Regions from separate parts of the Pseudoalteromonas sp. GCY genome, predicted to be linked through region 1. Evidence: predicted binding sites of a transcription regulator. Region 1 holds the regulator's gene; the other holds the start of a gene.
The links. The regulator ArgR, encoded in region 1, controls arginine synthesis, uptake and breakdown. The targets are predictions, from matches to a motif close to ANTGAATANNTATTCANT.
Positions count from the first base shown of each region.

Region 1 (15,270 bases):
CGTATTTGAAGCGCTGGATTACATCACAAGCAGTCTAATACGTATCGAAGAGCGATTAGAGGAGCTCGAGCAACGCGTAGCACCAACTCCCCATACTAAAATAGAAGATACAACAGACGAAGAATGGGAGACGAAGGAGCTATTTGATGAACTGGACTTTGAACCTAGCCCTCCGGCTAAATCTAAGACTTGGCTATATTATCTGCTCGCTGTATTAATTATTTTATTTATTCTGCTTGGTGTAAGTTTGTTTTTCCCTGAGTGGCTCGCGTTAGAATGAATAAAACTAATAACAACATAAATAAATCTCAAGTTACTCGTGCTAATTTGAGAAAAACGATTAGAAATGCAAGAAACTCGCTATCAGCAGAGCAACAGAAGACAGCCGCGGCACATCTCAACATTAATTTTTTTCAACAAATAAACCTCCCAGAAAATGCCAATGTAGGGGTCTATATTCAAAACGATGGCGAACTAGATACATCCCTTTTAATTCAATCGCTTTGGGACAAAAAACACCAGGTTTTCTTACCCGTAATCCACCCCTTCAATCCTGCAAATTTACTCTTCCAGAAGTATGAAAAAAACTCACCCATGAAGGCAAATCGCTATGCTATCTTGGAACCTAAGTTAGATTGTTCAGCTGTGGCACCGCTTGCATCATTGGATTTACTGTTGATGCCTCTGGTTGCTTTTGATGAGCAAGGTAATCGCCTCGGTATGGGCGGTGGGTACTACGATAGAACATTAGCGTTACACTACGCTGAGCAGCGAGCTAAACCAGCACTTGTTGGCCTTGCTCATGATTGCCAGCAAGTTCCAAGCTTACCAACAGCAGCTTGGGATGTACCGCTCCCAACTATCCTCACTCCAACCCAACTATACACTTGGCCAAAAAATAATTGAGCAGGCAAACAGTTAAGCGCATTTTGAGGCGCTTTTGACCATGACGCTGACACTTTGATTGAGTTATACTCCATACAACTTCAATGACAACTAAGTGTAGCGTTATGACTCAAGATGAAATGAAAAAAGCCGCAGCATGGGCAGCTTTGAACTATGTAGAAGAAAACACCATTGTTGGGGTTGGTACAGGCTCAACGGTAAACCACTTTATTGATGCGCTTGGCAGTATCAAGGATCAAATCAAAGGGGCAGTATCAAGCTCTGAAGCTTCAACAGAGAAGCTAAAAGCACTTGGTATTGAAGTTTTCGAGTTAAACGATGTGTCAGAGCTTGCGGTATATGTTGATGGTGCAGATGAAATCAACAGCACCAACGAAATGATAAAAGGCGGTGGCGCAGCACTGACGCGCGAGAAAATCGTTGCAGCCGTCGCCAAGAAATTTGTTTGTATTGTTGATAATACTAAGCATGTTGAGACTCTAGGTGCATTTCCACTACCTGTTGAAGTGATCCCAATGGCGCGTAGCTACGTGGCTAGAGAGTTACTAAAACTAGGTGGCGATCCGGTATACCGCCAAGGCGTCATCACTGATAACGGCAATGTCATTCTTGATGTGCATGGCCTAAAAATTAGCGCAGCTAAAGCGCTTGAAGAAAAAATTAACCAGATTGTTGGCGTCGTGACTAATGGCTTATTTGCCGCGCGTGGCGCTGACGTTGTAATAACAGGCACTCCAGAAGGGCCTAAAATCAACTAGTGAGATTACAGATGAGCAAGGTTTCGTTATCAAAGGATAAAATTCGAATTTTGTTGTTAGAAGGCGTACATCAAAGCGCCGTTGAGACGTTAAAGCGCAACGGTTATAGCAACATAGACTACGTTAAAACATCCTTACCGGAGCCTGAGCTGATCGAGCGGCTCAAGGACGCTCACTTTGTCGGGATCCGCTCGCGTACTCACCTTACAGAAGCAGTATTAGAACAGGCTGAAAAGCTGGTCGCTATTGGCTGTTTCTGCATCGGCACCAACCAAGTGGATTTGGATGCCGCTAAAAAACGCGGTATCGCCGTATTCAACGCGCCATTTTCTAACACCCGCTCTGTGGCTGAACTCGTACTAGGTGAAATTCTCTTGTTACTGCGCCGTGTTCCTGAGCGTAACGCAAAGGCGCATCGCGGTGAGTGGGATAAATCTGCCGACGGTTCATACGAAGCCCGTGGTAAAACGCTGGGTATTATTGGTTATGGTCACATTGGCACCCAGCTTGGCATTATGGCTGAGAATATCGGTATGAACGTCGAGTTTTATGACATCGAAGATAAGCTCACGCTCGGCAACGCAACGCAGTTACACACGCTTACGCAATTGCTACAAAGAGCGGACGTGGTCAGTTTGCATGTGCCAGAGACATCACAGACCAAAAACCTTATCGGCATGGCTGAAATTGAAGTGATGAAGCAAGGCGCAATTCTAATTAACGCATCACGCGGAACGGTTGTTGATATCGACGCCTTAGCTGAAGCATTAGCGGCTAAGAAACTTTCCGGCGCTGCTATCGATGTATTCCCCGTTGAGCCAAAATCTAATCATGAAGAATTTGTCTCACCACTACGCGAGTTTGACAATGTACTGCTAACCCCACACGTTGGTGGCTCTACGCAAGAAGCACAAGAAAACATCGGTGTGGAAGTCGCGGGCAAGTTGGCGAAGTATTCAGATAATGGTTCAACAGTCACAGCAGTTAACTTCCCGGAAGTTTCTCTACCTGAATTATCAAACCGAAGTCGTTTATTACACGTACACGTAAACCGCCCAGGCGTACTAACGCAAATCAACCAAGCGTTCGCTCAGCACGGTATCAATATTGCGGCGCAATACCTACAAACGGATGAATCTATTGGTTACGTAGTTATCGACGTCGATAGCGACCACTCTGAAGTGGCGTTGAAAGAGTTAAGTGCGGTTGAAGGAACTATCAGAGCACGTATTCTTCACTAAGAAGAATCATTTGAGGTCTTATACCTCAGGCATAAAAAACCAGTCACTGTGAAGCGACTGGTTTTTTGTATCAATCCGGCTTACGCCATGAAATCAACACCTTCTTTGATGTCTTTTTCAAGTGTCGCTAGCATGTCGTCTTTTGCTTTTTGCTCAAACGCGCTTAGCTCACCGTAAGGAAGTAACTTCTCTACACCATTTTGACCAAGGATAACTGGCTGTGCAAAGAATGTTGCATCGCCTGTGTTACCTTCAACGTATGCGTACTCAAGTACTTCTTCACCTTGTAGACCTTTCACTAGTGAGAAGCAGAAACGTGCTGCTGCTGCACCCATTGAAAGTGTAGCTGAACCGCCACCCGCTTTAGCTTCAACCACTTCAGTACCCGCGTTTTGGATACGAGTCGTTAGTGCAGCAACTTCTTCGTCAGTGAACTCAACACCTTCAACTTGAGAAAGCAGAGGTAGAATTGTAGTACCTGAGTGACCACCAATTACTGGGATCTTAACTTCAGCAACATCTAGGCCTTTAAGCTCTGCGATGAAGGTTTCAGCGCGGATAACGTCAAGCGTTGTTACACCGAATACGCGAGCTGGATCATAAGTACCTGCTTTTTTGAACACTTCGGCAACGATTGGTACCGTGCCATTTACTGGGTTTGTGATGATACCAACAAGTGCTTTAGGGCAGCTTCTAACGATACCTTCAGCAAGTGTCTTGATGATACCTGCGTTAACGTTGAATAGGTCAGCGCGGTCCATACCAGGCTTACGAGGCATACCAGCAGGGATAAGCACTACGTCAGCACCAGCAAGAGCTGGGTCTAGGTCGTCTTTACCATAACCCGCTACTTTTACCGCAGTTGGGATGTGAGATAAGTCAACTGCAACACCAGGTACAACAGGTGCAACGTCATAAAGCGCTAACTCAGAGCCAGCTGGAAGACCATTTTTAAGCAATAAAGATAGAGCTTGACCGATACCGCCAGCGGCACCTAATACAGCAACTTTCATTTGGATTCTCCATAATTTGAAGGTGAAATTGAGTGTGCAGTAAAGATAATGAAAAGCGCTGTTAAACACAAATTAATCACGGTTATTTTCGAGATTTTTTGACTAATGTCTTAAATAAAAGTGTAAAGATCGCGACACTTTGTACACTTATGCTTTACGACTGCCATTTTGATCGCGCAAATTTGGGAATCTCGGCGGTTTTGTGTAGAATTTAAAGATTAGCCGTAAAAGAAGACAGACTATGCAGCCGCAAGAAAAACAAGAAGCACTGATCAAAGCATTTAAAGCCATTTTAAAAGAAGAAAACTTTGGCTCTCAAGGTGAAATTGTTGATGCTCTAAAACAACAAGGGTTTGACAACGTCAGTCAGAGCAAAGTGTCGCGCATGCTGAGCAAGTTTGGTGCTGTGCGTACACGTAATGCTAAGCAAGAAATGGTTTACTGCTTACCCGCTGAAATGAGCGTTCCAACAGCAAAAAGCCCTTTGCGTCAGTTAGTCGTTGATATTATGCACAACGAAATGATGATTATTATTCGAACCAGTCCTGGTGCTGCACAATTAATTGCGAGGCTACTTGACTCATTAGGCACCGCAGACGGCGTATTAGGTACCATTGCTGGCGATGACACGATTTTTATTGCGCCTGCCAAAGTATCTGAAATCGACGTTACTTTAGATAAAGTAAAAACCCTGTTCGATAACGTTTAGTCTATTATTTTATTAGTGCTAACTCACAAGTTAGCACTTACTTAGCACTTACCTTGATACTTTCCCCCAACAAGCACGCTTTCCACTATCACGATAAACAGAATAAATTGCTTATCTTTACAGCAAAAAAACGTTTGACATAATATGTCTAATTGTGGCAACTTTAGAAACACATGTGAGGCTTTCTCACTACGCATGGATGGTTTTTAAGCTGATTGACTAGCTTCTCGGATTTGTTTCCTACAGTGTCTCCGTCTTACCGGACACGAACGCTATTCGCTTCACTCAATCATCTCACATTCTATGATGCGGAACTCACCGCTTGATAAACACAAAGACACCTTATGGCGCTGAGTGGACAATTCACTTACTTAACCGCTTAAAAGGAAATACAAGGAACTAAGGAACAGCAATGGAATTTTTAAATACTGCATTTACGTTTCCCACTGTTATTTTTTCAACACTATTACTCATAGTGTTGTTGTTCTGGTTAATTGCTTTACTCGGTTTTACTGATATCGATATCTTAGAAGGCGATATTGATATTGAAGCCGAAGGCGCAAGCTCTGGTTCTTTTTGGGAGGTCGCTTTTGGTGGCGTCCCAGTGAGTATTTCACTGAGTTTAATCATCGCGCTGGGTTGGATTATCAGTATTTATGTGCAACAGTTTTTTGCTTATCTATTGGGCAATGGCATTTTTTACTACCTGATGGGCACGGTATTTATGCTTGCCAGCCTCATTGTTGCATTACCACTAACCGCTGTAATTGTAAGGCCATTACGACGCTTTTTCGAAAGCCAAGAAACCACTTCTAAGCAAGCGCTGGTTGGGCTCGAATGCGTTATTGCAACATCAAAAGTTAGCAACACTTTCGGTCAAGCCAGAGTATATATTCAAGGAACGGAGCAACTCATCGAAGTGCGCTCGGATGAAGATAACACTTTCACACTAGGAGACTGTGCCTTACTTATCGAACATGACACCCTTACACATAGCTACACGATTGTGGCTAAACCTTGGTAATAGTACGGAAAATAACGGAATTTAGGAACGAGTTGGCATAGCTAATACCAACTCAAACAACATAGCGCAACGCAGGAAAAAACATGGAATTTCTAAACAACCTCGGACCGGTGCTCGCAATCGTGGGCATATCCATCGTCATTATTTTTGCCATTCTACTTCTGATTGGAAAGTTCTACCGCAAGGTTGAACAAGGTCAGGCATTGATCATCAACAAGATGAAAAACGAGCCGGATGTCACGACAACGGGCGGCATTGTGCTACCTGTGATCCATAAAATGGAAGTCATGGATATTTCAACTAACCGCATGGTACTAGAGCGTCGTGAAAACAGCGGCCTGATCTGTAAAGATAATATCCGTGCTGACATCGCCATTACTTTTTACATTCGCGTAAACGAAAACAAAGAAGATATCCTACGCGTTGCGAAACAAGTTGGCTGTGCCCGCGCATCTGCACCAGAAACCTTACAAGCATTATTTGAGGCAAAATTCTCCGAAGCCTTGAAAACCGTTGGTAAGCGCATGAATTTTGAGGAGCTATTTACACATCGTAATGAGTTCCGAGATTCTATTAAAGAAGTGATTGGACAAGATTTATCTGGCTATACGTTAGAAGATGTAGCAATTGATTATCTTGAACAAACCTCGATCGACAAGTTAGATCCAAATAACATTCTTGACGCTGAAGGTATTCGCCGTATTACCGAAAAAACCTCACGCCAAAACGTAGAAACTAACCAGCTTAAATGTGATGAAAAAGCGCAAATCGACAACCAAAACCAAGCTGCCTTTGAAAAAGCCGCAGAAGTCGAGCGCCAACGTGAAGATGCCAGCGCGAGACAACGCCGTGAAATCGAGTCGGTGCGCGCTCGCGAAGCCGCTGAAGCTGAACGTGTTAAGCATGAAGAGCGCTTAAAGGCCGAAGAAGCACGCCTCAAAGCGGACGAAGCAATTGCAATTGCAGAACACAACAAACAACGCGAAATCGATGTTGCAGAGCAAAATCGCCTTCGCTTACTCGGCATAGAAGAAGAAAAAGTCACGCGTTCTCGCCAGATTGAAATTATCGAACGTGAGCGTGAAACCGAAATACTACGTATTCAAAAGGCCAAAGCGCTAGAAGTTGAACGTAAAGAGATTGCCGATGTTCAGCGTGAACGGGTTGCCGTTGAGAAAACCGTTGCCGAGGAACAAGAGCGCATCAAAGACGTGCAATGTATTGCTGAAGCCGAGCGTGAGAAGCAAGCGAAAATTATTCTTGCTCAAGCAGAGGCCGAAGAAGCGTTGGTTAAAGATATTGAAGCGGCTAAAGCTAAAGAGCAAGCTGCCGAATTTAAAGCCCGTGAAATGGAAAAAATGGCTGCGGCGGAGCTGCGTATTGCGAACCAAACCGCTGAGTCGAAGAAAATTCTTGCCGAAGCTGCTCAGGTTGAAGCGGCAGCGCCTGGTCTTGCAGAAGCCGATATCATTAAGGCTAAAGCCGCTGCAAGTGCGATACAGGGTGAAACAGACGCCAAAGTGCTACAGCAAAAACTAGAAGCCGAAGCACAAGGTAAACGTGATATTGGCCGCGCCGAAGCCGAAGTACAAGCAGCAATGGCAGAGGCAACCAAGAAGCAAAGTGAAGCCGAAGCGCAAGGCAAACGTGAAATTGGTTTGGCAGAAGCTGAGGTTCAATCAGCAATGGCTGAGGCAATTGAAAAACAAGGAGAAGCAGAAGCTATCAACCTTGAACGTAAGATGTCAGCAGAAGCCAAAGGTCTTACAGAGAAGCTGGAAGCACTTAATAAGATGGATAAAGACGCCCGTGAATACGAAAGCTTCACGCTACAGTTAAACCAACAGAAAGAGCTGACGCTTGCGAGTATCGAGGCGAACAAACAAGTTTCTGCAAGTCAGGCTGAAGTATTAGGTAAAGCATTGAGCGGTGCTGATATCAACTTTATGGGCGGCGACGGCCAGTTCTTTAACCAGTTTATGAATGCCATCACAGTAGGCAAGTCAATTGACGGCTTAGTAGGCGAAAGTAAGACGGTACAAACCGTATTTAAAGATCACCTAAACGGTGAACGTAATTTGATGGACGACCTAAAAGGGGTATTGGCTGGTGCCAATGCGTCGTCGGAAACGCTAAAAAACATCAACATGAGTAAGTTCTTCCAACAGCTAAGCAATAGCTCAGATGCGGACAAACAGCAGCTACTCAGGTTACTTGGCGGCTCGTTAAATGGCAGTAAACAAAGCGAACCACTAGAGTAATTAACCCTGAGGAGTCAATCTGCTTGACTCCTCTCCCCCATTTGCGACAGCGCACATAGGAAAGCAAAGAATGACGGAAGCAACGCAACAAGCGCCAGAGCGAACGCTCGAACAAGACTCTTATCAACTTATTAAACGCCGGCTTAGTAACTTTGGCGGTGAACTGAAAAGTCAGATAGATAAACTCAACCAACAGCGTGTTGACACATTTGGCAGCACCGAGCTTAAAGTGAAAGGTCGAGCAAGAGTTCGTACTGAGCATAACTGCGTACCGCGCGACATTGTACTGATCGGCGACAAGCTTATCTTTGCTTATAATGTGTTTATGGGGCTTAAACAAAATACCCAAGTCAGCGATGTATTCACCGTACAAAAGCTACACCTGCAAGAAGACCATTACGAAATAGAACCTTACCCGCAAGAAACTAAATTCCTCACTGACCAACGTTTCTTACGCGACTTTGACGAACTATACACGTATTACAAAGACACCCGTCTACAACACCTATTTGTTAAATCAAACAAGCTCTTTGCGCTATTTCAGATTGGCGAAAAGCTCTCTGATGTCCGCGTGTTTCGCTGGCAAATCGCCAAAGACGAAACCTTAGATTATATTGATAATCGAGGAGAGCGCGACCTAGGCGAAGTGGAAAACTTTGACTTTGAATGGCAAAAAACCGATCGCGCCGATCACGTCGAAGGCCGTCACCCACATATTAATGTGAACGACAAAGTGTTTATTGAAGTATCGAGTGGCAAACTCACCGTAAAAATAGAAAACAATACCCAAAGCGGTGAAGGTATTTATCAAGAAGCCGTTGATGACGCCAGTCAATCACTCGCAGATTGCGATTTGCGTTTTGCCGAAGTTGGCGAAATGGTGTTGTTAAAGTTACTTCCCTACCGTGAAAAACAGTGGCGTTATTTTATTTATAATTGCCGCACCCAGCAGGTATTACGCCAAGATGCGCTGGGTGGTGCCTGTGTTCAATTACCTGAGAACCAAGGGATTATTTTTCCTGGTGGCTATTATTTACAATCTGGGCAAACACGCTATTTTGACGACCAACTGGACGATTTAATTTTCCATCGCCAGATCAAATCACCCAATGGTGAAGATGTACTGTATATCTTCTACGAACCAAACGAGGGTCGTTACGCACTTTTCTCTTACAATATTATTGAAAAAAACCTGCAAAATCCCATTTATTGTCATGGCTATGGTATTTATGACGATGGCTTAGCGCTAACCTTTAAAGCAGAGCCAGAGCCTGAGCGCGTACATCCTATTCAAATCTGGCAAAGCCCATTTTGTGGCAGCGAGTTTGCCGCACAAGCCCCTCGCGCAACCGGCTTATTTGGCCGGATCGGCAACCCGGATTTAGTACGCGCGATTTCTGATTTATACAGTGTGTTCCAAGCCATTAACGAACAAAGCCCCACAGTCTTTCATTATGAAGATTTAATTGCCCTCACCCGCAGTATTTTAGACCGCTATCATTGGCTTGCTGAAGCGGACTTTGCAGATATCACAGCAAAACTACATGAAATTTTTGAAACCTCGGAGCAGGTACTAGACGAATTTGAAAAGGTAAGCCAAATTGAGGCCGACGCTCGGCGCGCAGAAACCGAAATAGAGCAAGCCATGCAAGATGTGCTTCGCGAGGTGAGACCAGATAGCTTTAAAACAGCGGAGCAGTTTGTCCAGAGCTTAGAATCTCTCAAACGCTTAAAAGGCAAAGTGATCAGCCTTGAAGAAGTGAAGTATATCAATCTTGACGCGCTATCTGCCATGCAGCAGCAGATTGATGAGCAAACCCTGAGCTTAAGCCATAAAACCGCGGAGTTTTTGCAGCAAGATAGTGCTTTGGCGCCCTACTACGAGCAGCTAGACTCCTTAGAGCAAGCCAGAGCACAAACAGAGAGTGTCACCGAGCTTAACGGCTTTTTGGCGACCTTGGAAACCTTGAGCGCTGAACTTGATCTGCTCAACCATACCATGCTTGATCTCGACATTGACGATAGCCGCATTCGCACTAAAATTTTGGAAGATGTCAGCGCCATTTATGGTCAAGTAAACCGCGCCAAAGCAGCGTTAGAAATTCAGAAAAAGAGCGTGGGCAGTGTTGAAGCAAAAGCCGAATTCGCGGCTCGTTTTAAGCTTTTCAGCCAAAGTATTACCAGCGGTCTAAGCGCTGCCAAAACCCCAGAGCAATGTGACGACCAGCTATCTCGCTTACTTATCCAATTAGAAGAGCTCGAGTCTCAATTTAGTCAGTATGATGAGTTTTTAACGGAGATCTTGTCTAAACGTGATGACGTTTATGAAAGCTTTGAGGCGCACAAACAGCAGCTCATTGACGAAAGACAGCGCCGCGCGCTGAGTCTAGCAAACGCTGCCGAGCGTATTTTACAGGGGGTGACACGACGCTCGCAAAGTTTTAAAACCTTAGATGACATCAATAGCTACTTTGCCTCCGACCCTATGATTGGCAAGCTTCGCGATTTAACGCAAGAGCTAAAGCGCCTAAGCGATGAAGTGAAGGCGGATGATATTCAAGCCAAACTCAAGGCCTGCAAAGATCAAGCGATCCGCGCTTTGCGAGACAAGCAAGATATTTATATTGATGGTGGCAATACCGTTAAAGTCGGCAAACATGCGTTTAGTTTCAATAAACAAATCCTTGATTTAACTTTGCTGCCTCGTGGTGAACAGCTGATGTTACACCTCACTGGCACTGAGTATTTTGATACTATTCCTGACGATAAGATCAATCAACAGCTCAATGATGCAAGCACGTACTGGGAGCAAAACCTGATCTCAGAAAACCGTCACTTGTATCGAGGCGAGTACCTTGCAGCTCAAGTATTAGCGGCTGCGGAGCAAGATGGCAACGACTTTAGTCAAGCGGATCTAGAACTTGCAGTTGATGAGGGAAGTTTACTGCCTATCGTACAAAAATTTGCAGAACCCCGATATCAAGAAGGCTATGAGAAAGGTATTCATGATCAAGATGCCAGCCTGATCTTAGCTAATTTACTAAAACAAAAACGACAGCTTGAGTTACTCGTCTACCCTGCCAGCTGTCGAATTGCGGCACAGCTATTTTATACTCATCAAAGCAAGGCTGAGCTAGCTGAATTGGCGTTTCAGGCTATACAAGCAGAGCTGATGGCAACGAAGTTAGATGACCATAGCTTTAGCCAACAGCTAAGCAAAGAATTAAGTGAAAAGATCACAGCATTTTGTCAGCAAAACTTATCGAGCTATTTAACCGAGCTACACCGCTTTTCAGGCGAGTTAAGCGCAACTTACTTAATTAAAGCCCTTGCCAAGCAAGTTAAGCCGAGACAATTTGACTTGGCTTCACCTGCAAAACACATCAGCGAGCAGTTTATCTCGATGGCAAAGGCCAAAGGCGTTTGGCAACAACTTGAGGACTCATTAACGCATTTGACCAAACTTGAGGACAAATGCCGCCTGTTAAGCAGCTGGCTGCGCGCCTATGGCAGTAAGCAAAATGAAAGTGCTGAGACCTTGCTTGAGGCCGCTAACTGCATTTTGCTTTCCACCCAGTTAGATATCACCTACCAAGTCAAAGAAGCCGAAATAAAAACCGACATTTCAGGCTTAATGGGCCAACATCCACGTATCGAGAACCAAGTGCTACACCTAGATTACGCAGATTTTTTTGCCCGTAGTAACGAGTATCTCACGGTTCATGTTCCGGCCTACAAACAGTACCAACAGTTAAAAGCACAAGTGCTTGAGGCACAAAAGCAGCGTTTGCAATTGGATGAGTTTAAACCCAGACCGCTAAGCTCATTTGTACGTAATCAGCTGATTGACAAAGTCTACTTCCCTATTATTGGCGATAACTTAGCAAAACAAATAGGGGCTGCAGGAAACAATAAGCGCACCGACTTAATGGGCATGTTGCTGCTTATCTCCCCTCCGGGCTATGGTAAAACCACGTTAATAGAGTATGTGGCTAACCGCTTAGGACTCACCTTTGTTAAGGTCAATTGTCCATCCATAGGTCACGACCAAGTCTCTTTGGATCCTGCTCAAGCTATCAATGCGACCGCCGCAAAAGAAATTGAAAAGATCAACCAAAGCTTTGAGATGGGAAATAATGTGATGCTGTACCTTGACGATATTCAGCATACCAACCCCGAGTTTTTACAAAAGTTCATCTCTTTGTGCGACGGTTCAAGACGCATAGACGGGGTGTGGAATGGCCGTAGTAAAACCTATGATCTGAGAGGCAAAAAGTTTGCCGTTGTGATGGCAGGAAACCCATACACCGAATCCGGTGAATCTTTTAAGATCCCAGATATGCTTGCCAACCGCGCCGATATTTATAATCTCGGTGACACCCTTAGTGGCTGCGAGCAAGAATTTGCCATGAGCTTTATTGAAAATACGCTCACTTCCAATGCAGTGCTTGCGCCACTTGCCAATCGTGGTATGGAAGACTTGTACAAGCTAGTACGCATTGCCGACGGAGAAGACATCTCCATCAATGAATTGGAATTTAATTACTCTCAAGCGCAAGTGAATGAAATTGTCAGCGTACTGAAAAAGCTGCTCACCATTCGCAACACCGTGCTCAAAGTAAATACCCAATATATTGCCTCTGCAGCGCAAGATGATAACTATCGAACCGAGCCACCGTTTAAGCTACAAGGCAGTTACCGTAACATGAATAAGATGGCTGAAAAGGTGGTTGCTGCCATGAATGACAGTGAACTTGAAAACCTAATTCAAGATCACTATCGCGGTGAAGCACAAACGCTTAGCAAAGGCAGCGAAGAAAACTTACTTAAACTGGCTGAATTACGCGGTACCTTGACGGATGAAGAAGCAACACGCTGGCATGAAATCAAAGCCGAATATGCCCGTCTGCACCGCAATAGTGACGAAGGAAGCCCTGCGCAGCTAGCCGTTGAACAGCTGAGCTTTGTCAATAAATCCCTTTCGCAAATCGCCGCTAAACTCGATAAAGAGCAGCTTAGCTTTGATTACAGTGCGCTGTTGCAACAATTAGCTCAGGTGCTTAACGAGCAAGAGTTTGCCACGCAGTTAACTGAGCTACGTGAGGCCTTAACGCAGCAACCTTACGCTACACCGCTAAAGCAATTGATAGGTTCACAGCAACAAGTCGCAGAGGAAATTGCTGGACTACAAAACGCTATCAAACACACTGCGAACAACGAGCAGCTACTCGCTAACCTTAGCAAACTCAATGACTTGCTTAGCACCCAAGCCCAAATACAACAAGCATTGGGTCAACAAGGTCAGCAGCAAAATACACTTTTTGAAAACCTGTCTGAGCGCTTAGAGGCGGCGGCACAACCGCAGATCCAAGTCGACAATCATGTTGATGACAGCAGTGCTAAAGCACTTGAAGCCGTCACGACATTGTTGACAAATACCCTAGCAAACTCAAGCGCTGAGCAAGTCCAGCAGCAACAACTAAAAGACATTTTACAAAAGCTTGAGGAGATTCAATCAAGACCTGTAGTTAGTAACGGTTCACCAGCGAAAAACCCGTATATGTTGTAACGGCAAAAAAACGCTTGCGAAACAAGTCAAAGCCCATGGATGGGCTTTGGAGATGTAAAGTTAAAAAACTTGAACTCGGGATAACAACTTGTTCTCTAGCAGCTGTTATCCCTTACTACTACGTTAAATTTGCTTGCAATAGGCCAGCTATTGACGCACAAATTTGCCTTGTATTAAGAAATAACTTCTGGCTAGAGTGATAATACGCTTTTGAACTTAGGTATTTTAGTAGCTTAACTAACTTCTTACCCCGAGTTCAGGTTAAAAAGTAATTTACTCCGGCATTTTTGCCATCACCGCCAAAAACTCTAGTGAGGGTGCAAAAAACGCGGAACCCATATCGGCACTGGAATAATCTAATATGGGGTCGTATTCATCCCCTTCACCCAATCGGCTTCTTAGTACCTGCTCAAAAGCATCGCCCTTGGCGCTGCAACTTAGCGACAAGCTTCCTTGTTCAAATACATCACCAAACGGCATGCTTTGATTAAGCAGTAGCGCATTACCATTTGCGTCTTTCAATTCGGTTAATATCGCATGATTACAGGGTTCGCAATCTTCAATTAGGTCATTGTCTAGACGTGTACGCCCCATCAATTGCTCTTGCTCAGCGAGCGGCAACTCCTGCCAGCGCAGTAAATCAAACTTCACCCGCTGTACGTGAATATAACTACCAAGGTGGTCGGCTGCATTCGGGTTGTGCACAAGTGCAACTTCTCGCTTATTGCGCCCTCTAGGTGTGTCTGCGCCATAAATAAAGCCATTAAAATCACGACCATCTAAGAAACGGAAGGCGCGCACATGTGCCACCATTTCGACTAGGCCATTTAGCATATGCAGCACACTTTGAGCAAAGATATGATTAACGTCTTCTCGGTCGGAGCGGATCACATAAAGCAAGTCAAAAGGCTGGGTATGCACGGTGTGCTCAGCTTCAACAATATGTGGAAAGCTTTTTAATTCTTTAGGAATAAACTCAGGATAAATGTGCGGCCAGTATTGCGCACCAATCGCGACAAAGCTCGACAGCATAGATTCAGAGAATCTGTCTTCCAACTCCTCTTGCAAGCGTCCACAATTGGCGAGCGCCGCTCTTAGCGCCTCGTCTTGCCCTTCAAGCACATTGAAGAACAAGTGTAAGCCGTGCAAATTGGCTTCAGCACACACACCTGATTGGGCAAGCGCCATGCTCTACTCCCTGCTTTTATTCATTTGCTATTAAGAAAAGAAATTTACAGCATGTGCCTTAATTTTTAAAGAGATTGGTTGATTTAAGTCGAGTGGTTCATGAGCCGGATGCGGTATTTCAAGCTCTTGTCCCTCTAATGCAACTCGGTAAATGTACTCTGTTCCCATAAAGCGCTGATTGAGTATTTTAACGCTGCCAAGCTCGGCGTTTTCTAACGTAATGTGCTGTGGCCTCACATACATTTCGCCCTTCGCGTCGATATTACCGAGCTCAACGAGAGACTTTACGGCACCAAATTGGGTTTCTACCGAAGCGCCATTCACTCGCTGTGCAGGAATATAAATTCCCTGACCCAAAAACTCGGCAACCATTTTGCTCTTCGGTCGTTGGAACAACGTTTTCGGCTCGCCCACTTGTGCGATTTTCCCTTTATCCATAATTGCCAACCGATCGGCAAAAGCAAAGGCTTCTTCTTTCGAGTGACTAACAAAAATCGCGGAAACTTGCTGATCTTTGATTATACGGCGAATATCGTTAATTAACTGAAACCGCACTTGGGCATCTATATTTGAAAACGGCTCATCAAGCAGCAACAGATTT
Region 1 is NZ_CP068023.1:3,186,010-3,201,279, forward strand. Features, by position in the region: gene JJQ94_RS19665 (hypothetical protein) at 1-280, shown strand, start outside; gene JJQ94_RS19670 (5-formyltetrahydrofolate cyclo-ligase) at 277-906, shown strand; gene rpiA (ribose-5-phosphate isomerase RpiA) at 1,011-1,664, shown strand; gene serA (phosphoglycerate dehydrogenase) at 1,676-2,905, shown strand; gene mdh (malate dehydrogenase) at 2,986-3,918, opposite strand; gene argR (transcriptional regulator ArgR) at 4,160-4,627, shown strand; gene JJQ94_RS19695 (OB-fold-containig protein) at 5,040-5,651, shown strand; gene JJQ94_RS19700 (SPFH domain-containing protein) at 5,735-7,912, shown strand; gene JJQ94_RS19705 (DNA repair ATPase) at 7,983-13,481, shown strand; gene JJQ94_RS19710 (Dyp-type peroxidase) at 13,755-14,669, opposite strand; gene JJQ94_RS19715 (ABC transporter ATP-binding protein) at 14,700-15,270, opposite strand, start outside.

Region 2 (15,270 bases), 170 kb from region 1:
TCACTAAATTGCTCTATATTGTGAAGGTAGAAAGCACTGGGTAGGTGATTTGTAGAAGTACGTTTCCAGTTAAGCTTCAATGCGAGTGTTGGGCTGAGTTCGCGCCGCCATGTTAAGGAGGTGCTGCGCTGATCCAGTTGATAAAAACCTGAGTATGTTGAGGCTTCTTCATAGAGATATAATAATTCTGGTGATGGAGTCAACGGACCGGATTCAATCACTGTCTCATTATCTGATTCAGCGACAGAATAGGTAAAAGAGACTGTGCTTAAGCCAAATCGCTTGCCTAGGGTAACATAACCCGCCTTGAGATGGTTGAGGATGTTAGAGGTTGAGTCTGTTAACGATATTTCACTTTGTATTAGCCAGTCTGAGTCATCGTATCTCATGCTGAGCGCACTGTAGGTGAAGCGCTCGTCAATAATGTATAAAGAATCAATTAGTTCGTTTTTGGTCGGCCAAATTTGCAATGGAACTTGTGCTAAAGCATCGCGTAACAACCTTTGCTGTTCATGCTCATTGGCGGATTTGGTCGTTGTGTAGTTAGCTCTAAACAGCCAGTTTAACGTTTCGTATTGAGCCACTACACCAACTATAGACTTGAGCTCTACATTCCAATAAAAGTCGATATCGCTATAGATTGGTGCTTCGGATCGTCCCCAATAAGCTTTGATACTTGCGATACCTTGTTCTAGAGGCACGCGATACTGAAGGTCTACGCCATCCAAGTTCTGATGAGGAATAATAGAATAAAACTCGACAGGAGGGTGTTCCATATCCATCGAATAACCGATATCTCGATACTCGGTCATTAGGAATAAGTCTAAACCAGTACGACCCGCACGGAATTGCCAGTTTGAATTTAAATTATAGCGTAAAAAAGCAAGCTTTATTGCATTGTTAATTTGGTTATCATGCTGCTCTTTCAAAAGTAGCTGCCCCACGAGCTCTAGATTATCACTTGCATGCCACTCGGCTTGTAATCCTAGGGAAGAAAATGAAAAGTCGAGTTCATCTTTGGTCACACCATTTGGCTGTGAGATGGACTCTCTGATTTTAGCTGTACGGGAGTCTGTTTTAACCGCTTTAAGCGTAGCAAAGCCGCTGAAATCGATGTCAGAGCCGTAGCTGAATGTAGTTAAAAACAGTAAACAAATAAAAACCAAGCGCATGAGGTATATACGTTTTCGTTTTCCTTTTTATATAGCCTAGTCCGAATTTTGACATTTACCAATGCGATGTCCGCCTTGCCCTTGTATAATGAACTTAGAGACACCATATCCCATTTATGGTAGCATATTGTTATATTATCACATTAGGCATGATTAAGACGTGGCAGAAGTAAGAGCGAGAGTCGGGCTGAATGTAGGGCAGCATAGTAATATCCCTGCAGAAATAGTTTCTTTTTCAGGGCTAAAAGATGGCCAAGAACATGTTGCGCTGGTATTTAATAGCGCAGACAGTCAGCAGCAAATTCCCCTAATTCGTATGCACTCTGAGTGCTTAACCGGCGATGTCTTTCATTCTTCTCGTTGTGATTGTGGCGAACAGTTAAATGAATGTATCGAGGCGATGCATAAGCAAGGCGGCATTTTGTTATATTTGCGCCAAGAAGGTCGTGGCATTGGCCTGTACAATAAAATCGATGCTTATGTATTGCAATCGCAAGGGATGAACACCTACGAGGCAAACAACCACCTCGGCTTTGAAGATGACTTAAGAGATTTCTCTGATGCTGTGTTGATGCTTCAAGCGCTCGGATTAAACCACGTTAAGTTAATGACGAACAACCCAAGAAAGCTAAAGGCGTTGAGAAATGCAGGTATTACCGTCGATGAGGTAGTTGGCACTCAGGCGCATGTTAAGGCTGGGGTTTCTGGTAATGAACAGTATCTAAAAACGAAGATCCAACACGGTGCCCACATGCTGGATATCAAAAAGATATCAAAAGCTGATTAGTCGAAGCGTACATACTTATCATAACAAGCCGACTAGATAAGTGCTTCGGTTGGCTTGTCATATCAAACATTCTATTCTCATTCCAATCCCTTCAAACTTAAGATGTCCAAGTAGGTTACGTCTACCGCCAGTATTTGTTTAAAATATGCTAAAAAGCGCTGACAAATCCGCCTTTCATGCCTTTTCACTCGACGCGGTAATCAGTATAATCAAAGACGTTATAGCTTAAATTAAGTGGACTATGTCGACACCAATTAGAACATTCAAAGCAAGCATGGGCGTGCAGTGGCTAAAAGCCGGGTGGGCAATTTTCAAAACCCAGCCTTTGACTTTCATGCTGATGTACATTTTCATGGCGGTAGTAAGCTTATTACCCCTGTTCGCACCTATTTTTCATATTATCGCTGCCTTGTCTGGTCCTTTCTTAAGCGCTGGTTTCTACCTTGCAGTTATCAATAAACAGATCAATAAACCGATAAAGTTGGCTGACATTTTTGAGCCTTTTGCAGCAAAAGGTCGCCGATTACACTTGTTCCGAGTTGGTATTTATCAAATGGCAGGTGCACTGTTGCTGACTATGGTTGCCGGTGTGCTATTTAGTGATGTGGCGACTGCGCTCGAGAGTGTTGGCCCAAACACCGAACCGAATGAACTTATCGGGCTTATTGCGAGCAATATTAGTTTTGCCGAAGTCGCTCTATTTGTGATTGCACAATCGGTCATTATGATGGCCTTTGCTTTTGTTGTGCCACAGGTCTTTTTCCAAGGTGAAAAACGCATTTTTCACGCGATGAAGTGCTCGCTTGCCGCTTTTTATCATAATATGGCTGCGCTGAGTATATACGGCTTAGTCGTCGCAGCGCTTATCGTCGCGTCTATACCGCTGTCGATGATCCCGGCGATTATTATCATGCCGGTCGCCATGATTGGCTTTTTTGTTTCTTTTCAGGCGATGTTTATGCCAATTATCGTTGAAAAGAAGGAAAATGATGAAAATGCTAACATCTCTCAGTCTGACTCAGGACGCTTTGACGCCTGATGGATGAACAAGAAGTTAAAAAGCTAAAAAACTATGCGGTTTGGTTATTGTCGAGACAAGAGTACTCTGAGTCAGGATTGACGCAAAAGCTACTGCAAAAAGGGGCTACAGCGGCAGTCGCAGAGCAATTAGTGTCCTGGCTTAAGTCGCTCGATTACGTTAATGACGACCGCTATGCAGAGAGCTTTTTAAACCGCCAGATTGCAAAAGGACTTGGAGAAAAGCGTGTATTAATGGATGCAGGGCAAAAGGGTGTGAGCCGAGAGACATTGCATACACTAATCGCTGAGCGTGAAATTGATTGGTACATGCAAGCCGCAAAAACCTATGAAAAAAAGTACGGTCTTTGCGCACAACCGATAGAATATAAAGAAAAAACTAAGCGCGTACGTTACATGAGTTATCGTGGCTTTAGTTTTGATGAAATAGATTTTGCAATTGAAGCTGCAATGACTGCAGCAGAGCAAGAAGAAATAAAGGGTGAATGATCACATGCAGCATATGACTACCGCAAAAATCAGGCAAAGCTTCTTAGATTTCTTTGCTAAACAACAGCACCAAGTGGTGCCTTCAAGCTCGTTAATTCCGGGTAATGATGCCACCTTACTGTTCACCAACGCTGGTATGGTGCAGTTTAAAGATGCCTTCTTGGGTGCGGAAAAACGCCCTTATACGCGAGCAACCAGTTCACAGCGTTGTGTTCGTGCTGGTGGTAAACATAATGACCTTGAAAACGTAGGTTATACCGCAAGGCACCATACTTTCTTCGAAATGCTAGGTAACTTTAGCTTCGGTGACTATTTTAAAACTGACGCAATTAAATTTGCTTGGGGCTTCCTTACGGATGTGATCAAGCTGCCAAAAGAAAAGCTACTAGTCACGGTTTACCATGAAGACGACGAAGCATTTGATATCTGGTCAAAACAAGTTGGTGTTCCTGAAGACAGGATCATCCGTATTGCGACGGCGGATAACTTTTGGTCAATGGGCGACACAGGTCCTTGTGGTCCTTGCTCTGAAATCTTTTATGACCACGGCGAGCACATTTGGGGTGGACCTCCGGGCTCACCAGAAGAAGACGGTGATCGCTTCATTGAGATCTGGAACTTAGTATTCATGCAGTACAACCGTCATGCAGACGGCACAATGGAACCGCTGCCAATGCAGTCGGTTGATACTGGCATGGGTCTTGAACGTATCTCCGCAATTATGCAAGGTGTGCACTCAAACTATGAGATTGACCTGTTCCAAGCGCTGATTAAAGCAGCTGCAAAAGTAACAGATGCTCAAGATTTAGAGGATAAATCACTACGTGTGGTTGCTGACCACATTCGTTCGTGTGCGTTCCTTATTGCTGACGGCGTTATGCCATCGAATGAAGGTCGTGGTTACGTGCTACGTCGTATCATTCGTCGTGCAGTGCGTCACGGTAATAAACTCGGTGCAAAAGGGGCATTTTTCTATAAGTTAGTTGCTGCACTCGCTGAGCAAATGGGTGAAGCTTACCCTGAACTGGTTAAGCAACAAGCAATTATCGAAAAAGTATTGCGTATTGAAGAGGATCAGTTTGGTAAAACCCTAGACCGTGGTTTAACTATTCTAGAAGAAAGTCTAGCTGGCATTGAAGGTGACGTTATTCCAGGCGATTTGGTGTTCAAGCTTTATGACACTTACGGTTTCCCTGCGGACTTAACAGCGGATGTGGCGCGTGAGCGTTTTATGACGATCGACGAGCGCGGCTTCCAAGCATGCATGGAAGAGCAGCGTAAAAAAGCGCAAGCGGCTGGCAAGTTTGGTGCAGATTACAATGAGCGCTTGAAGTCTGATAAAAGCACTGACTTTAAAGGCTATGACGCTGAGCACTATACCGGCACTGTGGTTGAAATCTTTAAAGAAGGTCAACACACCAATACTTTAGAAGATGGTGAACAAGGCGTAGTTATCCTTGACCGTACGCCTTTCTACGCTGAGTCAGGCGGCCAAGTTGGTGATACGGGTGTGTTAAAAGTGGCTAACGGCGAGTTTGTGGTTACTGACACGCAAAAGCTAGGTAATGCATTTGCACACCATGGCCATGTGGTTGGCCGCATTGGTGTTAATGATAAAGCCGATGCGCGTATTGATGCTGAGCGTCGCGAGCGAGTGAAGAAAAACCATACTGCAACGCACTTAGTACACAAAGCACTGCGCGATTTGTTGGGTGATCATGTTACTCAAAAAGGTTCATTGGTACTGCCAGATCGTTTGCGTTTTGACTTCTCGCATTTTGAAGGCGTCACTAAAGCACAGCTGCAGCAAGTAGAAGATGCAGTGAACGCAGAGATCCGCCGTAACTTTGCTTTGCAAACCGAGTTGATGGATATCGATGCTGCCAAAGACAAAGGTGCGATGGCGCTCTTTGGTGAAAAATACGATGATGAAGTTCGAGTCGTTTCAATCGGTGGATACTCAATTGAGCTTTGTGGTGGCACACACGTGAAACGCGCAGGTGATATTGGTCTATTCAAGATTGTATCAGAAGGCGGTATCGCAGCTGGTGTTCGTCGTATCGAAGCGGTAACAGGTGCGGATGCCATCGCTTATGTTAATGAGCAAGAGCAAGTGCTTTCTGAAATAGCGGCTTTGGTTAAGGGTGATACCTCATCAGTGCTAGAAAAAGTATCTGCGCTACTTGAAAAGTCAAAGGGCCTTGAAAAGCAAGTTGCTCAACTAAATGACAAACTAGCAAGTGCTGCGGGTGCAACGCTACTTGACTCTGTAACCGAAGTGAATGGGATTAAATTACTCGTTGCAAACGTTGCAGGAACTGAGTCTAAAGCACTGCGTGGCATGGTCGATGATCTGAAGAACAAGATAGGCTCAGGTGTCATTGCGCTAGGTGTAGCAAATGGCGATAAAGTAAGCCTAATCGCTGGCGTAACGAAAGACTTAGTCGGTCAGGTAAAAGCAGGTGAGCTAGTTAATCACATGGCTTCTCAAGTCGGTGGTAAAGGCGGCGGTCGTCCTGATATGGCGCAAGCTGGTGGTTCACAACCAGAAAACCTAGACGCAGCACTAAACAGTGTTCCAACTTGGTTAAATGAAGTAACGCAGTAATCAGCAAGTGGCGCTGATTGTACAAAAGTTTGGTGGCACCTCGGTAGGTTCAGTAGAGCGTATTGAGGCGGTTGCCGAACACGTTATCAAAACACAACAACAAGGCCACCAAGTGGTGGTCGTGTTGTCTGCAATGTCAGGCGAGACGAACCGTCTTATTTCCCTTGCCCAACAAATTGATGCACGTCCAAGTTCTCGTGAGCTAGATGTGTTGATCACCACAGGCGAACAAGTTTCTATCGCGTTATTGGCGATGGCCATCATTAAGCGTGGGCATTCTGCCGTGAGCTTGCTTGCTGATCAGGTTGGTATTAAAACCGATAACATGTTCTCTAAAGCGCGGATCACAGAAATAGACACGACCCGCTTAAAGCAAGAGCTTGAGCATAATCGGATAACCATTATTGCCGGATTTCAAGGGCGTGATGGGGAAGGTAACATCACCACGCTGGGGCGCGGTGGTACAGATACCTCAGCAGTTGAAATCGCCGGGGCTTTGCAAGCAGACGAATGTCAGATATATACTGATGTCGACGGTGTTTACACTACCGATCCGCGAATAGAACCAAATGCAAGGCGTCTATCACATATTACTTTTCCTGAGATGTTGGAGCTGGCAAGTGTTGGCGCTAAAGTCTTGCAGATCCGTTCGGTTGAAGCGGCTGGTCGATATAATGTACCGCTGCGTGTACTTTCTTCGTTTTCTCCTGATAACGGCACCTTAATTAGCTATGAGGAAGGTAAGATGAAAAACACTAAAGTGGTCTCTGGGGTAGCGAGTGTTAAAGACGAAGCGCTTATCTTAGTTAGGAATGTAGATGCAAAACCTAGTAATCTTGCCAATATACTTTCTCTTCTTGGTGAGCATAATATTGAAGTCGATATGATTAACCATTTGAACCACAGTGAGAAAAAAATAGACTATGCTTTTACTGTGCACACAAATGATTGTATTCTGGCGGAAGAAGTTTTAGCGCAACATGCACAAAATTTAGGTGGCGCAACGGTAGAGGTTAATGCTAACGTGGCAAAAATCTCAGCGGTTGGCATCGGGATGAAATCTCATTCAGGTGTTGCTGGTCTCTTTTTTATGGCATTGGCCGAAGAAAATATTCACACTCTATTAGTATCTACATCAGAGATAAAAATCTCGGCACTAGTAGAAGAAAAATATTTAGAGCTAGCTGTACGGGCTTTACATGCCAAATTCGAATTGGAAAGTACTGAGTAAAAGAAGTTTTTGCTTACTTTTCTAGGAACTTTTATTTAAAATGGATTTGACGCGGAATCTTTTAAATTTTGGAATAACAGGAGCAAGAGAATGCTAATACTAACTCGCCGAGTAGGTGAAACCCTGATGATTGGTGATGAAGTGACTGTAACAGTACTAGGTGTTAAAGGTAACCAAGTACGTATTGGTGTAAATGCGCCTAAAGATGTTTCAGTTCACCGTGAAGAAATTTACATGCGAATTCAGGCTGAGAAATCTAGCCCGGGCAATATGTAATTGACCAAATACTGAATTACGATGTTAGTTAACACGGTTTAACTGGCATAAAAAACCCCGCCACTGCGGGGTTTCTTATTTCTGGCTTTGATCAGACAAAAAAGCAATCGCTTCTTCGTTAAGTCCAGATTTGCTGATATAGCTCGGTTTGTTTTGGTGAAACACCAAAAAACCTCTGTTCGTTTCAACGAGTTTATCTAAGTCGTCAAACGGGTAAGAAAATTCGGCATGTGTCGCTTTGGTGCTAATACCCGCTTTAGAGATTGAAACCTCGACGATATTGCCGGCAGCGCGAGAATACGACTGTCTTATCACCCACCAAGCTTTGCGGTAGTAGAAAGCAACGCATTCAACCACAGCCAATAGAATAAGAAAGTTCCCGACGTAGTGCTCCTGCAAACCGTAAATAGCAAACAGCCCTAGTGCAATTAGCAGTACAAGCAAGCCATATTTTGGTTTAACAGCAAGCCCATTGGCTTCAGATTCTTCAAAACACTCTCGATAATAGGCTTTATCTAACTTAAATTGGCTTTGAAAAGATAAATTTTCATTTTGTTCAAGGGAGGGCATAGACGTTCGTTGTGGCAAAAATTTCCCCTTATTATACCCATCTATATTGAAAAAGCTGTAACGCGAATAAATTGTTTGCAGCTCCCTTTTACTATATCCAGCGAAATACGTGTCACACAGGGTGGCGTTTACGTAAACGTCAATCTGTGGTCAGTCCAATTTACAATTTATCTTGCGTAATCAAAAATCCATTCTATATTCATTAAAATCTCAGTATTAGTTGGCGCTATTTTGAATATTTTTCATATTTATTACGTTAATTTTCCATATTTATTAGTGCTTTCCTAGCTAACTTACTGATTGTTTGTAAGTTAAGTGTTTTGGTAATACCAATTTACAACAGGCTTTACAGGGGAACATTTTTTGTTATAAGGTGAATAAATATCTACAAAAAGTGAAGGTTTATACCAGTTCGTTAACATCGAATAGGAAAACCAAACAGCAAGTAAGGGGTAAAAATGGATATTGGAGCGCAGCTATTGCAAGCAGGAAATCTCATGCTGACCGGTATGGTTGGTGTTTTTGTTTTTCTGTCCATTTTGATTTTTGCGATGCGACTGTTGGCCAACTTTGCTGCTCAATTTAAAGAAGTGGAGCCGAGTACCACAAGATCAAAAACAACCAGAGCAACATCGTCACAGGGTGTGCCGCAGGCACATATTGCAGCCATTAGCGCTGCCGTTGCAGCCTACAGAAAAAACAATTAATAGGGGTTTTGCATGTCACAGTTAAAGCTAACCGAATTAGTGCTGCGCGATGCGCATCAGTCATTACTCGCCACCAGAATGCGTCTGGAAGATATGCTTCCTATCGCCGAGAAGCTCGATAATATGGGTTATTGGTCTGTTGAATCATGGGGGGGAGCAACCTTCGACTCATGTATTCGCTATTTAGGCGAAGATCCATGGGAGCGGATCCGTGCACTGAAAGCTGCGATGCCGAAAACCAAACAGCAAATGCTACTACGTGGCCAGAATTTATTGGGCTATCGTCATTATGCTGATGATGTTGTCGAAAAGTTTGTTGAACGTGCCCACCATAACGGGGTAGATGTATTTAGAATATTCGATGCAATGAACGACGTGCGCAACTTAGAAACGGCTATTAAAGCGGCCATCAAAGTAGGCGCGCATGCGCAGGGGACGATTTCGTATACCGTAAGCCCAGTTCATACGCTGGAAATGTGGCTCACGCAAGCAAAGCAGCTTGAAGACTTAGGCTGTCATTCCATTTGTATCAAGGACATGGCTGGGTTACTGAAACCCTATGATGCTGAAAAATTAATCTCTGGGCTTAAAGCGTCCGTCTCTATTCCTATCGCAATGCAGTGCCATGCAACCACAGGGCTCAGCACAGCAACTTATCAAAAAGCCATAGATGCGGGTATCGATATGCTCGATACGGCGATTTCTTCGATGAGTATGACCTATGGTCATAGTGCAACAGAAACTATCGCGGCGATTGTGGAAGGCACAGAACGCGATACTGGGCTTGACTTACTTGAGCTTGAAGAGGTAGCTGCCTATTTCCGTGAAGTGAGAAAGAAATACGCAGCTTTTGAGGGCAGCTTAAAAGGAGTCGATGGTCGTATTCTATCTGCACAAGTGCCAGGTGGTATGTTAACAAACATGGAAAACCAACTGCGAGAGCAAGGTGCAGGTGACAAGCTTGACGCAGTACTAAAAGAAATTCCAAGTGTTCGTAAAGAGCTTGGCTACTTGCCGCTCGTAACGCCAACCTCACAGATAGTCGGGACGCAAGCGGTACTAAACGTACTTACCGGTGAGCGTTACAAGTCTATAACCAAAGAAACGGCTGGCGTGCTGAAAGGTGAATATGGAGCGACACCGGCACAAGTTGACCAAGCATTGCAACAACGTGTACTTGAGGGCGCAGAGCCTATTACCTGCCGTCCTGCCGACTTAATTGAACCTGAGCTGGATAGTTTACAAAGCGAGCTAGTCGCGACGGCAAAAGATGATCAAATTATATTGGCAAATGATGTCATTGATGATGTGCTTACCTATGCGTTATTCCCCCAGATTGGCCTCAAGTTCCTGAAAAATCGCAATAACCCAGATGCGTTTGAGCCAAAACCGACTCTCGTTGAAAGCAAAGAACAAAAATCCGCAGCAGCTCCAGCAAAAGTAAGTTCATCGGCACCTGAGCGTTATAGTGTAAAAGTTGATGGCAAAGTATACGATGTGGTGGTTGCGCCAGGTGGTGAGTTACAAGAAGTACAAGTCAAAGACAGTGAGCTTATTCCGCAATCAACCTCTGTGAGCTCCAGTGAAACTTTGAATGCACCACTTGCCGGCAACATCTTTAAGCTTATGGTGCGCGCGGGAGATGAAGTGCAAGAAGGCGATGTGGTGCTCATTATGGAAGCCATGAAAATGGAAACCGAGGTGCGTGCAACACACAGTGGCCAAGTTGCGGAGCTTCTCGTCTCTGAGGGCGACTCCGTCAGTGCTGGCGATGCCATCATGTCTTTAGCATAAGGATGCCGTGATGGAAGGGTTACTTAATTTATGGCAAGCAACAGGGCTTGCCAACTTCACCGTACCTGCACTTTGCATGATGGCAGTGGGCTGCGGACTTTTGTATCTTGCGATCGCCAAAGGCTTTGAGCCGTTGCTATTGGTGCCGATTGGCTTTGGTGCCATACTCACGAATATTCCTGTTGCTGGACTTGCCGATCCAGGTGGGCTCTTATACTACGTGTATTACATTGGTATAGACAGCGGAGTATTCCCCTTGCTGATCTTTATGGGGGTGGGCGCGATGACGGACTTTAGTGCCTTGATAGCCAACCCCAAGATGCTGTTGCTTGGTGCCGCTGCTCAGTTTGGGATCTTTGCCACTTTGTTTGGGGCTATTTTGCTGAACTATATTCCGGGCTTTGAATTTACCCTGCAAGACGCTTCAGCAATCGCCATTATTGGCGGTGCAGATGGACCAACTGCGATATTCCTCGCGTCTAAGCTTGCACCAGAGTTACTAGGGGCAATTGCGGTGGCAGCCTATTCGTATATGGCGTTAGTGCCAATTATTCAACCACCAATCATGAAAGCACTTACGACGCAAGAAGAGCGTCAGATTGCGATGCCGCAGCTGCGCCATGTATCAAAAACCGAGAAAATCCTCTTTCCTCTGGCGGTACTGGGCCTAACGATACTGTTTTTACCTGCAGCAACACCTTTGGTTGGTATGTTCTGCTTGGGTAACTTGATGAAAGAGTGTGGTGTAGTAGACCGCTTGAGTAAAACGGCGCAAAACGAGTTGATTAATATCACCACTATTTTCCTCGGACTGGCGGTGGGTTCAAAGCTGGCCGCTGATCAATTCTTAACGGTTGAGACGTTGGGGATTCTAGCGTTAGGCGCTGTGGCTTTTGGAATTGGTACTGCGGCCGGAGTGTTAATGGCTAAAACCATGAATAAGTTTAGCGACACACCAATTAATCCATTGGTTGGCGCGGCTGGCGTGTCTGCTGTACCAATGGCTGCTCGTGTGGTTAATAAGGTAGGCCTTGAAAGTAACCCCCACAATTTCTTGCTGATGCATGCGATGGGCCCTAATGTTGCTGGTGTATTGGGCAGTGCGGTTGCTGCTGGTATTTTACTCGCACTTGTAGGTTAATTTACACTTCTCCAACCACTTGCGTGGCGGTTTTTAGATTGCCGCGCACTTTTTTAGATTTTGAGATGCTGATTAAATTTAGAGAATAACGGAAATGTTATTTAAAATTAGTTTAGAGTGAAGCGCTCCTTAGTGTAGTGAAATTTAAAAAAGATTTTTTGTTTCTATTTTGGTTGCTATTTTGATTTTTTTATGTAGAGTGTTACTTGATTATAACAATGAAGATAAGGAAGTAACATGAAGCTAACTATTAAAAAAACTAAGTTAAAAAGTTTGCTAGGTAAAGAAATCACGGCATCTCAAACCAATGATGTTGCTGGTGCAAGGGGTACAGATACATTAACTGGTCTAATGGCATGTAATCCACCTCCAACAGGTAAGCATTACTGTATCTCTCCAAAAGATATGGTTTAAGAGCTGCTGCTCATCTGAACTCATTCAGATTACAATTCTATTACGCCTGATGTGAAACTATGTTAGGCGTATATAGCACTAATGACCAAACTATAGAAAACATAAAAATTCATCCACTCGCATTTTGTTCACATCAAAAAGTCGATTTCTGTTATTTAGCAGTTTGACGTTTCATTTCGCTGGACTTTATATTCTTAAACTTGATAGTCTTTCGTCACTTTTAATTAACACGAACAGCTTCAGATGAAGTTTTTAGCACCTTTCTTATTCTTGTTACCCAGTGTGGCAGTTGCAACGGAAGCATCGACTTTAGTGGTAACGCCTATTGCAGAGCATGTTTATAAACATGAATCTTCGCTGCACGTTGAACCTTGGGGGTTAGTGGCAGGCTCTGGGCTGGTTGTGGTCGACGGTCATGATGCGTACATTGTTGATACACCTTGGACCGAGCAAGACACAGAAGCGCTGCTATTATGGACTGAGGACCGCAAGCTCAATGTTAAAGGGGTGGTGGTCACGCATTACCATCAAGATGCAAGCGGTGGTCTAGCGGTATTAAATAAACATCAGATCCCAACCTATGCATCAGCCCAAACTAATCATTTATTAACCCAAAAACACAGCGCAATCGCGTTACATAATCTGCTGCAAGCCTCATCAGCGATTAAGTCAGGTGTCGTTGAAACCTATTACCCAGGTGCAGGGCACTCGAAAGACAATATTGTCGTGTGGTTGCCACAATCTAAAATTTTATTCGCAGGATGCTTTGTGAAAAGTGTGGCAAGTAAAAATTTGGGTAACTTGGAGGACGCCTCGGTTGACGAGTGGCAAGCGTCTATACACAAGGTATTGAGCCGTTATTCAGACGCAAACATAGTTGTACCAGGGCATGGTAAAGAAGGAGATTTATCTTTGCTGTACCATACCATTGAGTTAATCAAAATCGAGCAATCAAAAGGTAAATAAAGGACTGACATGAAATTTATTCCATTTCGTAATTTACGCTGTCCGGGTTTAGAAACTGCGTTATGGTATTGTCGCTTGTTGTTTTTAACGGGCGTAGCCTTGATAGTGCTCGGGGTGATCAAAGAGGGTATTGCAATCTATCATTGGCTAGTCGCCATGATAGAAAATGGCGACGCGCCAATAAAAGCAGCCTATATTTATGACTTAGATTTGCTTTCACACCCAAATTTTCATTTGATCATTGTTGGAGTTGTAAAAATTTACTTCTCCTGTGGACTCGCGATTAAATTGAAAACGATGTCCCATGAGCAGGCGCAACAAAATTAACGAATACCACGTAAAGGAGTCTCATAGAGGAATCTCTTTGGCTCTTTTACGTGGCAGAGTTACTATTTAAAAATTAATACTCTAGCTGTCCGTCATTTTGGATAAAGGCGACATATTCATTCCATAGATCTTCAACACCCCGGCCCAAGATGTGTTGAAATGCAGCATCAAATGACCAAGTATAATTGCCCATATCTTTCGCTGCTTTATTAAACTTGTAGATAAACTCAGAGTCGTGCTGTTGTTTGACGTAATGTAAGAAAAACCCAGTTGTGGTGTAGCCACTAAGCCAGCGTTTAGCGTTGATGATATCTGGTGAGCGTGACTTATGAAAACCAGCACCGATCCGCACGGCATCAGCTAGACCTTCGGTGTATGCCCAGTTTGCCTTGCCATCACCATAGCTGTCATGAGTCAGCGGCGAGTTATTGTAACCATGGGTGACTTCGTGGAATAAAATGCCGTCGATTTCATCACGGATCACGGCATCGTTGTTATTATTATCGCGATAAATACGCTCTAAGTGCGCGGTGCTAACGACGATAGTCATCTCACCCGAACCGTCTTGCCCCATCTTATAGGCAACGAAATCCTTACCCCAATGATCTTTGGCTCTCAACTCAAACTGCAATTTTCTAAAACGCTGGGATTCACTGGCGTCGCGGTATAGCACTTTTGCTACATCTACGCAGCGCTCGGCCATATGTGCAGCTGGGCTTGGTATGATCCGTTTAAATAATGCCGAGCCTTGTGTTTCAGGGTTTACATCGACAAAGTTTACTTCCGGACGTTGCCACGAGTCGTTTGGTGGTGTGCTATCGCTACTGACGGCTAATTCATAATTGGCGCTTTGGAAACCGTATACAGAAACATAAACCGGCGCATTTGAGCTTATATCACAGCGCTCGTTCGAGCTGGCATCATTGATACTTTGGCAGTCATAACTTGCGGTGGTCGGTTGGCTATTTGCTTTTAGGTATAGATCCGCATCACCGCTGCCAGTCAAGGTTGCTGTGATAGGAGCTGAGCTTGTAAATGGCCCAAAATGCGCCCATTGACCAGGGGTAACGCTACCACTTCGGTTAAATGGCAAGGTTGTATCACCGTTTGCCGGAGCACCGATAAATTCGATTTCTGCAAGCTGTAATAAATTGGCACCTTGCGTTGCGGTAACATTTAAGCGCACAAAGCGGTACGCTTGATTGGTACTGACATCGAACTGTTTAGTTTGATGTCTCGAAGCAAAACTTTGATTATTTTGCGAGTCTATAGTGAACCACACTTGACCGTCTTGAGAGCCTTGAAGCATCCAATTTTTGGGATCTCTTTGTGGCGCATCGTTCGCGGAAGTGAGGGTGTAAGCTGTTAAATTAACCGCTTCGCTAAACGCATAGCTAATCCAACCTGAAGCTGAAAAAGTAAGCCATTTGCTGTAGTGATTATTATCAAATGCGTTGACTTTGCCCTCATAGGGTTGGTTTTCTCCTGAAACGCTGATAGCAGCGGCATTGGCAGTAGTCAGATCGCTGTTTGCGTGCGCCGAGCTTAATCCCAAGCTCACCAAAGCGGTTGTTATGAGAGAGCGTTGGAATCGCGTTTTAACTTTAATGATGTTCATGTTGACCTCTTTTGTATCGTTCCACTTTTTGTGGCTGATATCTGTTGATGTTGTATCCATGGTTATATTTATTCTGGAGTCCAAAATGAATTTGGAACGGTTTAATTTTTGTTGTTTTTATGTACGTTTGTC
Region 2 is NZ_CP068023.1:3,017,060-3,032,329, reverse strand. Features, by position in the region: gene JJQ94_RS18920 (hypothetical protein) at 1-1,172, opposite strand, end outside; gene JJQ94_RS18915 (GTP cyclohydrolase II) at 1,333-1,959, shown strand; gene JJQ94_RS18910 (BPSS1780 family membrane protein) at 2,201-2,998, shown strand; gene JJQ94_RS18905 (regulatory protein RecX) at 2,998-3,486, shown strand; gene alaS (alanine--tRNA ligase) at 3,491-6,094, shown strand; gene JJQ94_RS18895 (aspartate kinase) at 6,102-7,325, shown strand; gene csrA (carbon storage regulator CsrA) at 7,416-7,601, shown strand; gene JJQ94_RS18885 (YcxB family protein) at 7,677-8,189, opposite strand; gene JJQ94_RS18880 (OadG family protein) at 8,630-8,878, shown strand; gene oadA (sodium-extruding oxaloacetate decarboxylase subunit alpha) at 8,891-10,672, shown strand; gene JJQ94_RS18870 (sodium ion-translocating decarboxylase subunit beta) at 10,683-11,813, shown strand; gene JJQ94_RS18865 (hypothetical protein) at 12,051-12,227, shown strand; gene bla (subclass B1 metallo-beta-lactamase) at 12,471-13,193, shown strand; gene JJQ94_RS18855 (hypothetical protein) at 13,203-13,520, shown strand; gene JJQ94_RS18850 (basic secretory protein-like protein) at 13,594-15,138, opposite strand.
Region 2: a site for ArgR is predicted at 8,544-8,561, ahead of JJQ94_RS18880 (OadG family protein). Genes of this name have one in related genera too.